2 regions of the Pseudomonas edsoni genome follow, and region 1 is predicted to be linked to the other one. Evidence: riboswitches for the same ligand, from Rfam matches in the RefSeq annotation. Region 1 holds a riboswitch; the other holds the start of a gene.
The links. Region 1 has a riboswitch for cobalamin ahead of cobW (cobalamin biosynthesis protein CobW). Riboswitches for the same ligand answer to the same signal wherever they lie in the genome.
Positions count from the first base shown of each region.

Region 2: it holds a riboswitch for cobalamin, as region 1 does, so the genes downstream of both, cobO (cob(I)yrinic acid a,c-diamide adenosyltransferase) here and cobW (cobalamin biosynthesis protein CobW) in region 1, are expected to answer to the same signal.

Region 1 is NZ_CP027762.1:2,633,244-2,637,003, forward strand. It holds cobalamin riboswitch at 1,138-1,342, shown strand; gene cobW (cobalamin biosynthesis protein CobW) at 1,436-2,503, shown strand; gene cobN (cobaltochelatase subunit CobN) at 2,507-3,760, shown strand, end outside.
Region 2 is NZ_CP027762.1:4,750,007-4,753,766, reverse strand. It holds gene C4J83_RS21960 (C40 family peptidase) at 1-89, shown strand, start outside; gene C4J83_RS21955 (PQQ-dependent sugar dehydrogenase) at 225-1,538, opposite strand; cobalamin riboswitch at 1,638-1,887, shown strand; gene cobO (cob(I)yrinic acid a,c-diamide adenosyltransferase) at 1,968-2,579, shown strand; gene C4J83_RS21945 (cobyrinic acid a,c-diamide synthase CobB) at 2,576-3,760, shown strand, end outside.

The DNA.
Region 1 (3,760 bases):
GAGGGGAGTCAAATGGGATGTTTGGTGTACATATCCGTTGCTGCGGTCACGGCCACTTAGGGTTCCGCTCTTACAGCGGGTCACTTTTGGCAAACGCCCCAAAAGTAACCAAAAGGTCTTTGCCCCACCACTCGGCACCTCGCTTAGGCTCGGTGTGCCCTCACTCCGGCTTGAATCCGTGGGCCGCCGCGACGGGCCATCCATGGCCCAACACGGCTAACCCGGCGTCCTGCCGGGTTACCCACGGATTCAAGCCTGCGTTCGGCCAGCGTGGTTGACGGGGCCTGTCAGATCAAAGTCAAAAGCAGATCAAAAGCAGAGCACGGCGGCCTGAAAGCCGACCTGAGTGGTTGAAGCAAAAGCGGATCAAAAGCACAGCAACACATCTGTATCTGATGCACTGCGATCCAAATGTGGGAGCGGGCTTGCTCGCGAAGGCGGTGGGTCAGTTAGCTCATGTGTAGCTGACACACCGCCTTCGCGAGCAAGCCCGCTCCCACAAGTTGACCGAGTTCAGCCTCCACCACCGCAGTGCATTGCTTTTGCTTTTCTGTGGGAGCTGGCTTGCCTGCGATGCAGGCACCTCGGTGTGTCAGGTACACCGGGTTGATGCCATCGCAGGCAAGCCAGCTCCCACATTTGATTGAGTTCAGCCTCCAAGATCAGGCCGGCTGTCAGGCCGCCTCGCGTCCGCTTTTGATCTAACCACTCAGGTCGGCTACCAGGCCGCCGTGCTCTGCTGTTGATCTTGATCTGCTTTTGACTTTGATCTTAGGCGCCCCGTTAAACCACGCTGGCCGAACGCAGGTTTGAATCCGTGGGTAACCCGGCAGGACGCCGGGTTAGCCGTGTTGGGCCATGGATGGCCCGTCACGGCGGCCCACGGATTCAAGCCTTCGTTCGGGCACACCGAGCCTAAGCGAGGTGCCGAGTGGTGGGGCAAGAGCCCTTTGGTTACTTTGGGGCTTTTCCAAAGTGACCCGCTGTAAGAGCGGAACCTATAGCCGCCGTGACCGCAGCAACGGATGTGTACACCAACCAACCAACCAACCAACCAACCAACCCAACCCAACCCAACCCAACCCAACCCAACCCAACCCAACCCAACCCCATCATTGACCATCCCCCACGCACTGCGTAGCCTTGCACCCTCGAGGTTCTTCGGCCCACGCCGAAGCTAAGAAGGGAACGCGGTCCAAGCCGCGGCTGCCCCCGCAACTGTAAAGGGTTCAACTGCCTGCCACGCCACTGCCATTAACCCATGGCGGGAAGGCGCAGCCAGCGCCGGTCGCAAGACCCGCAAGCCCCAAGCCAGGAGACCTGCCTCGTAACCGATTTTCTACTTCAACCGGGCGGGGTGATCCGGTGACGAAATCCGCTCCTGCGCGCCGCCGCAGGGCCTATCGTCCCGTATGCCCGCCCCAAAGGGCATCCGATGAAAACACTGGCCAAACTCCCCGTCACCATCGTTACCGGCTTTCTCGGCTCGGGCAAAACCACCTTGCTGCGCCACATGCTCGACAACGCCCAGGGCCGTCGCATCGCCGTGATCGTCAACGAGTTCGGCGAGTTGGGCATCGACGGTGAAATCCTCAAGCAGTGCTCCATCGGTTGCACCGAAGAAGAAGCCAACGGCCGCGTCTACGAACTGGCCAACGGCTGCCTGTGCTGCACCGTGCAGGAAGAATTCTTCCCGGTCATGCGCGAACTGGTCGCCCGTCGCGGCGACCTCGACCACATCCTCATCGAAACCTCAGGCCTGGCCCTGCCAAAACCGCTGGTGCAGGCCTTCCAGTGGCCGGAAATCCGCAGCGCCTGCACGGTTGACGCCGTGATCACCGTGGTCGACAGCCCAGCCGTGGCCGCCGGTACCTTCGCCGCGTTCCCGGACCAGGTCGACGCCCAGCGCAAACTCGACCCGAACCTGGACCACGAGTCGCCACTGCACGAACTGTTCGCCGACCAACTGGCCAGCGCCGACCTGGTGATCCTCAACAAGTCCGACCTGATCAGCCCTGAAGACCTGGCCCGCGTGCGCCTGGAAGTCGCCGAAGAGCTGCCGCCCGCGGTGAAAATCATCGAAGCCAGCAGTGGTCGCCTGCCACTGGATGTGCTGATTGGCTTGGGCGCCGGCTCCGAAGAACACATCGACGGCCGCCACAGCCATCACGATCATCACCACGACGGTGAAGACGACCATGACCACGATCACGATGCCTTCGACTCCATCTCCATCGACCTGCCGCAAGCCGACGAAGCGCTGCTGCTCGACGCCCTGACCCAGCTGGTGGTGCAACACGGCATCCTGCGCGTCAAAGGTTTTGCGGCAATCCCGAACAAGCCGATGCGCCTGTTGATTCAAGGCGTGGGCACGCGTTTCGACAAACATTTCGACCGCGCCTGGGGCGCCGACGAAGCACGCATCACGCGCCTGGTGCTGATCGGCCAGGAACTGGATGCGGCGGGTCTTGAAGCGCAACTGCGCGCCGCCCTCAGCGTTTAACCCATGCACCTGCTCAGGACCCAGCCCGGTGGTTTCGTCTCGGACGACAATATCGCCGACTTAGGCCAAACCCCCGCTGAACTGGTGATCCTGTGCAGCGGCGACTCCAGCCTGGCGCTGCTGGCCGAAGCGGCTCAGCAGCTGCCCGACGACTACCCCAGCGTTCGCCTGGCCAACCCGATGCAGGTGCAAAACCATGCCTCGGTCGACCTGTACGTCGATGAGGTGCTGCGCCACGCCAAGGTCATCCTGATTTCGCTGCACGGCGGCATCGGTTATTGGCGCTACGGCATTGAACGCCTGGTGGAGCTGGCCGAGCGCGGCGTGCAGCTGATTCTGGTGCCGGGCGATGATCGCCCAGACCCGGAACTCAGCGGCTTGAGCACCGTAGATGCTCAAGCGCGCGATCGGCTCTGGCACTTCCTGCGCCAGGGCGGCCTTGGCAATGCGCTGGATTTCTATCGCTGCCTGGCGAGCAGCTACCTGGGCCGCGACTACGCCTGGTCCGAGCCGCAAACCCTGCCGCGCACCGCGATTTATCACCCGCACAAAGCCAATGCTCGCCTCAATGATTGGCTGGCGGACTGGCAGACCGATGTTCCGGTGGCGGCGGTGCTGTTCTACCGCTCGCATTTGCAGGCGGCCAATACCGGTTTTATCGACGTGTTCTGCCAGCGCTTGCAGGCGGCAGGCCTCAACCCGTTGCCGATGGCGGTGGCCAGTCTGAAAGAGCCCGGCTGCCTGAAAGTGGTCGAAGACTTGCTGGATGAAGTGCAGGCGGCGGTGATTCTGAATACCACCGGCTTTGCCCAATCCAGCCCCGAAGCGCCGCACCTGCGCCCGTTTCGTCGCAATGTCCCGGTGATCCAGGCGATTTGCGCCCAGGACAACCAGCCCGGCTGGGAGGCCAGCGAACAAGGCCTCGGCCCGCGCGACCTGGCCATGCACATCGCTCTGCCGGAGCTGGACGGGCGCATCATCAGCCGGCCGATCAGCTTCAAGGACCTGGCCTGGCGCAGCGAGCGCAGCCAGTCCGACGTGGTGTGCTACCGCGCCGCGCCCGAGCGCATGGATTTTGTCGCCGAGCTGGCACGGCGCTGGGTCGAGCTGGCGCGGGTGCCGAATGCACAAAAACGTATTGCGCTGATCCTCGCCAACTACCCGACCCGTGACGGCCGCATCGGCAATGGCGTGGGGCTGGACACGCCGGCAGCAGCGCTGAATATCCTGCGCGCGCTGCAAGCCGAAGGTTACCCG
Region 2 (3,760 bases), 2.1 Mb from region 1:
AGCTGGATACGCTGTCCAAAGCCTATTGGCAAAATGCCTACCTGAGCGCCAAGCGCGTGTTGCCGGCGAATCTGGCGCGCAACCCGTAAGGCGAGTGCAGATCCCGATGTGGGAGCGGGCTTGCTCGCAAAGGCGGTGGGTCAGTCGATACGCCTGATGGCTGACACTCCGCTTGCGCGAGCAAGCCCGCTCCCCCATTGGTTTTGCGCTGTACCCGAACTCGGCTATTTGGCTGCCGACACCCGCCACACCTTATTCCCCACGTCATCGGCCACCAGCAAATCTCCCTGCTGATCAATCACCACGCCGACCGGTCGGCCCATGGCTTTCTCATCGCTGTTGAGAAACCCGGTCAGCACATCCACCGGCTGGCCCTTGGGTTGGCCGCCTTCGAACGGCACGAAGATCACCTTATAGCCACTGTGCGGTTTGCGGTTCCACGAACCGTGCTGGCCGATAAACGCGCCGTTGCTGAACTGCGCCGGCAGTTTGCTGCCCTCGGCGAAGGTCAGGCCCAATGACGCGGTGTGCGGCCCCACGGCATAGTCCGGAGCGATGGCCTTGGCGACCAAGTCCAGGTTCTGCGGCGTGACGCGCACATCCACGTGTTGCCCGTAGTAGCTGAATGGCCAGCCATAAAACGCGCCATCCTTGACCGACGTGATGTAGTCCGGCACCAGGTCGCTGCCGATCTCGTCGCGCTCGTTGACCGCCGTCCACAGCTTGCCGCTCTGCGGTTCCCACGCCATGCCGTTGGGGTTGCGCAGGCCGGAGGCGAAAATACGGTGCTGGCCTGTGGCACGGTCGACTTCCCAGATTGCCGCGCGGCCTTCCTCGGCTGCCAGACCGTTTTCGCCGACGTTGCTGTTGGAGCCGACACTCACGTACAGCTTGCTGCCGTCCTTGCTGGCCACCACGTTTTTCGTCCAGTGGTGGTTGATGCTGCCACCCGGCAGGTCGACCACCTTGGTGCCGGCGGCCTTGATCGCGGTTTCGCCCGGCTGATAAGGGAAGCGCAGCAGTTTGTCCGAGTCCGCCACGTACAGGTCGTTGCCGACCAGGGTCATGCCGAACGGCGAGTTGAGGTTCTCCAGGAACACGGTGCGGGTCTCGGCCACGCCATCGTGGTCGGCATCGCGCAGCAGGGTGATGCGGTTCGGGCTCGGCACGGCGGCACCGGCGCGCCCCATGACCTTCTCCATCACCCAGCCGCGAATACCCTTGGCGTCATCCGGCTTGGGCGGCGCGTTGGTTTCCGCCACCAGCACGTCGCCGTTGGGCAATACATACAGCCAGCGCGGGTGGTCCAGGCCTTCTGCAAACGCCGCGACCTGAGTGCCGGCGGCAGCTGTCGGCTTCGCGCCGTCTGGCCAGCCAATCGCCGGGGCGATGTTCACCGTGGGGATCAGGGTTTTGTTCGGCTCCGGCAGCTTGGGTGAAGGCCCGGTGCCGTCGGACACCTGCAGAGTGGAGCTTTCACCGCAGGCGGCGAGGGTGCCTGCGAGCATGATCAGTAAGGCAAGTCTGGTTTTATGCATGGTTTTCTCCTTGATACCTGTAAGGGTAGAGGCGTTTGCCGGTCCGATCGTTCAAGTGCAAGGCCGGCTTTAATTGACGCTCCACCCCCAACCCACTAACCTTCGCGGCTTGTTCCAGGTGCTCTGTGACCTGTGGGTCGACAGAGTGAAACAGGGAAGCCGGTGAGTGAGCGCACTTGTACACAGTGCTGCCGCGATTCCGGCGCTGCCCCCGCAACGGTAAATGAGTCAAGACGGTGCCTTTTGCCACTGTATCCGCGTGATATGGGAAGGCGCGCCGTCGGCCTGCTCGCTCGCTGAGCAAGCGCCACTCATGAGCCCGGAGACCGGCCTGGATCATCCAACAGCATCACGGTGGGCGATGCTTGGCTGTCTGTGTGTCTATTTTCCTGCCCGCCGTTTTTTGTCCAGCCCCAACGGAGAGCTGCCATGACCGATTCCCCCGACCGCGACGAACGCCACCTGGCGCGCATGCTGCGCAAAAAAGCCGTGATCGATGAACGCATCGCCAATTCCCCGAACGAATGCGGCTTGTTGCTGGTATTGACCGGCAACGGCAAAGGCAAAAGCAGCTCGGCGTTTGGCATGCTCGCCCGCGCCATGGGCCATGGCATGCAGTGCGGCGTGGTGCAGTTCATCAAGGGGCGCAACAGCACCGGCGAGGAGTTGTTCTTCCGTCGCTTCCCCGAGCAAGTGCGCTTTCACGTGATGGGCGAAGGCTTTACCTGGGAAACCCAGGACCGCCAGCGCGACATCGCCGCCGCCGAAGCCGCCTGGGCAGTTTCGCGCCAATTGCTGCAAGACCCGTCGATCGGCCTGGTCGTGCTGGATGAGCTGAACATCGCCCTCAAGCACGGCTACCTTGATCTGGACCAGGTACTCAGCGACCTGCAAGCCCGCCCGCCGATGCAGCACGTGGTGGTCACCGGCCGTGGCGCCAAGCCCGAGTTGATCGAAATGGGCGACACCGTCACCGAAATGGGCATGCTCAAGCACGCGTTCCAGGCCGGTATCAAGGCACAGAAGGGCGTCGAACTTTGAACCAGCCCCGTCATTGCCCGGCCGTACTGATCGCCGCACCGGCATCCGGCCAGGGCAAAACCACCGTCACCGCGGCGCTGGCGCGTTTGCACCGCAACCTGGGACGCAAGGTGCGCGTGTTCAAGTGCGGGCCGGACTTTCTCGACCCGATGATTCACGAGCGCGCCAGCGGTGCGCCGGTGTACCAGTTGGACATGTGGATGGTCGGCGAGCAGGAAAGTCGCCGTTTGCTGTGGGAAGCGGCGGGCGAAGCTGACCTGATCCTGATCGAAGGCGTGATGGGCCTGTTCGACGGCACGCCCTCCAGCGCCGACCTGGCGCGGCACTTTGGTGTGCCGGTGCTGGGCGTGATCGACGGCACCGCCATGGCCCAGACCTTCGGCGCGCTGGCCCTGGGCCTGGCGCGCTATCAGCCGGACCTGCCGTTCGCCGGTGTGCTGGCCAACCGCGTTGGCACCCTGCGCCATGCGCAATTGCTTGAAGGCAGCCTCACTGAAGGCCTGCGCTGGTACGGCGCGTTGTCGCGTGAAACCGGCATCGAGTTGCCCAGCCGCCACCTGGGCCTGGTGCAAGCCAGCGAATTGAATGACCTCGATATGCGCCTGGACGCCGCCGCCCATGCCCTGGGCAGCAGCTGCGAAGTCGCCGTGCCGCCACCGGTGACGTTCGCCGCGCCCGAAGTGATCGAGGCCGAGCCGCTGCTGGCGGGCGTGCGCATCGCCGTGGCCCGCGACGAAGCCTTTGCGTTTACCTACGGCGCCAGCCTCGACCTGCTGCGCGCGATGGGCGCCGAATTGCGCTTCTTCTCGCCGATTCACGATAGCCAATTGCCTGAGGCCGACAGCCTCTACCTGCCCGGTGGCTACCCGGAATTGCACCACCAGGCGCTGTCGGAAAACACCCCGATGCTTAACGCCATTCGCGCGCATCACGCGGCAGGCAAACCGTTGCTCGCCGAGTGCGGCGGCATGCTCTACCTGCTGGACTCGCTGACCGATGTCGACGGCACCCGTGCCGAATTGGTTGGCCTGCTGCAGGGCGACGCGGTGATGCAAAAGAAGCTGGCGGCGCTGGCTTTGCAAAGTGTCGAGTTGCCGGAAGGCGTGCTGCGCGGCCATACCTATCATCATTCGCTGACCAGCACCGAATGGGCGCCGATCGCCCGAGGCTTGAGCCCTAAC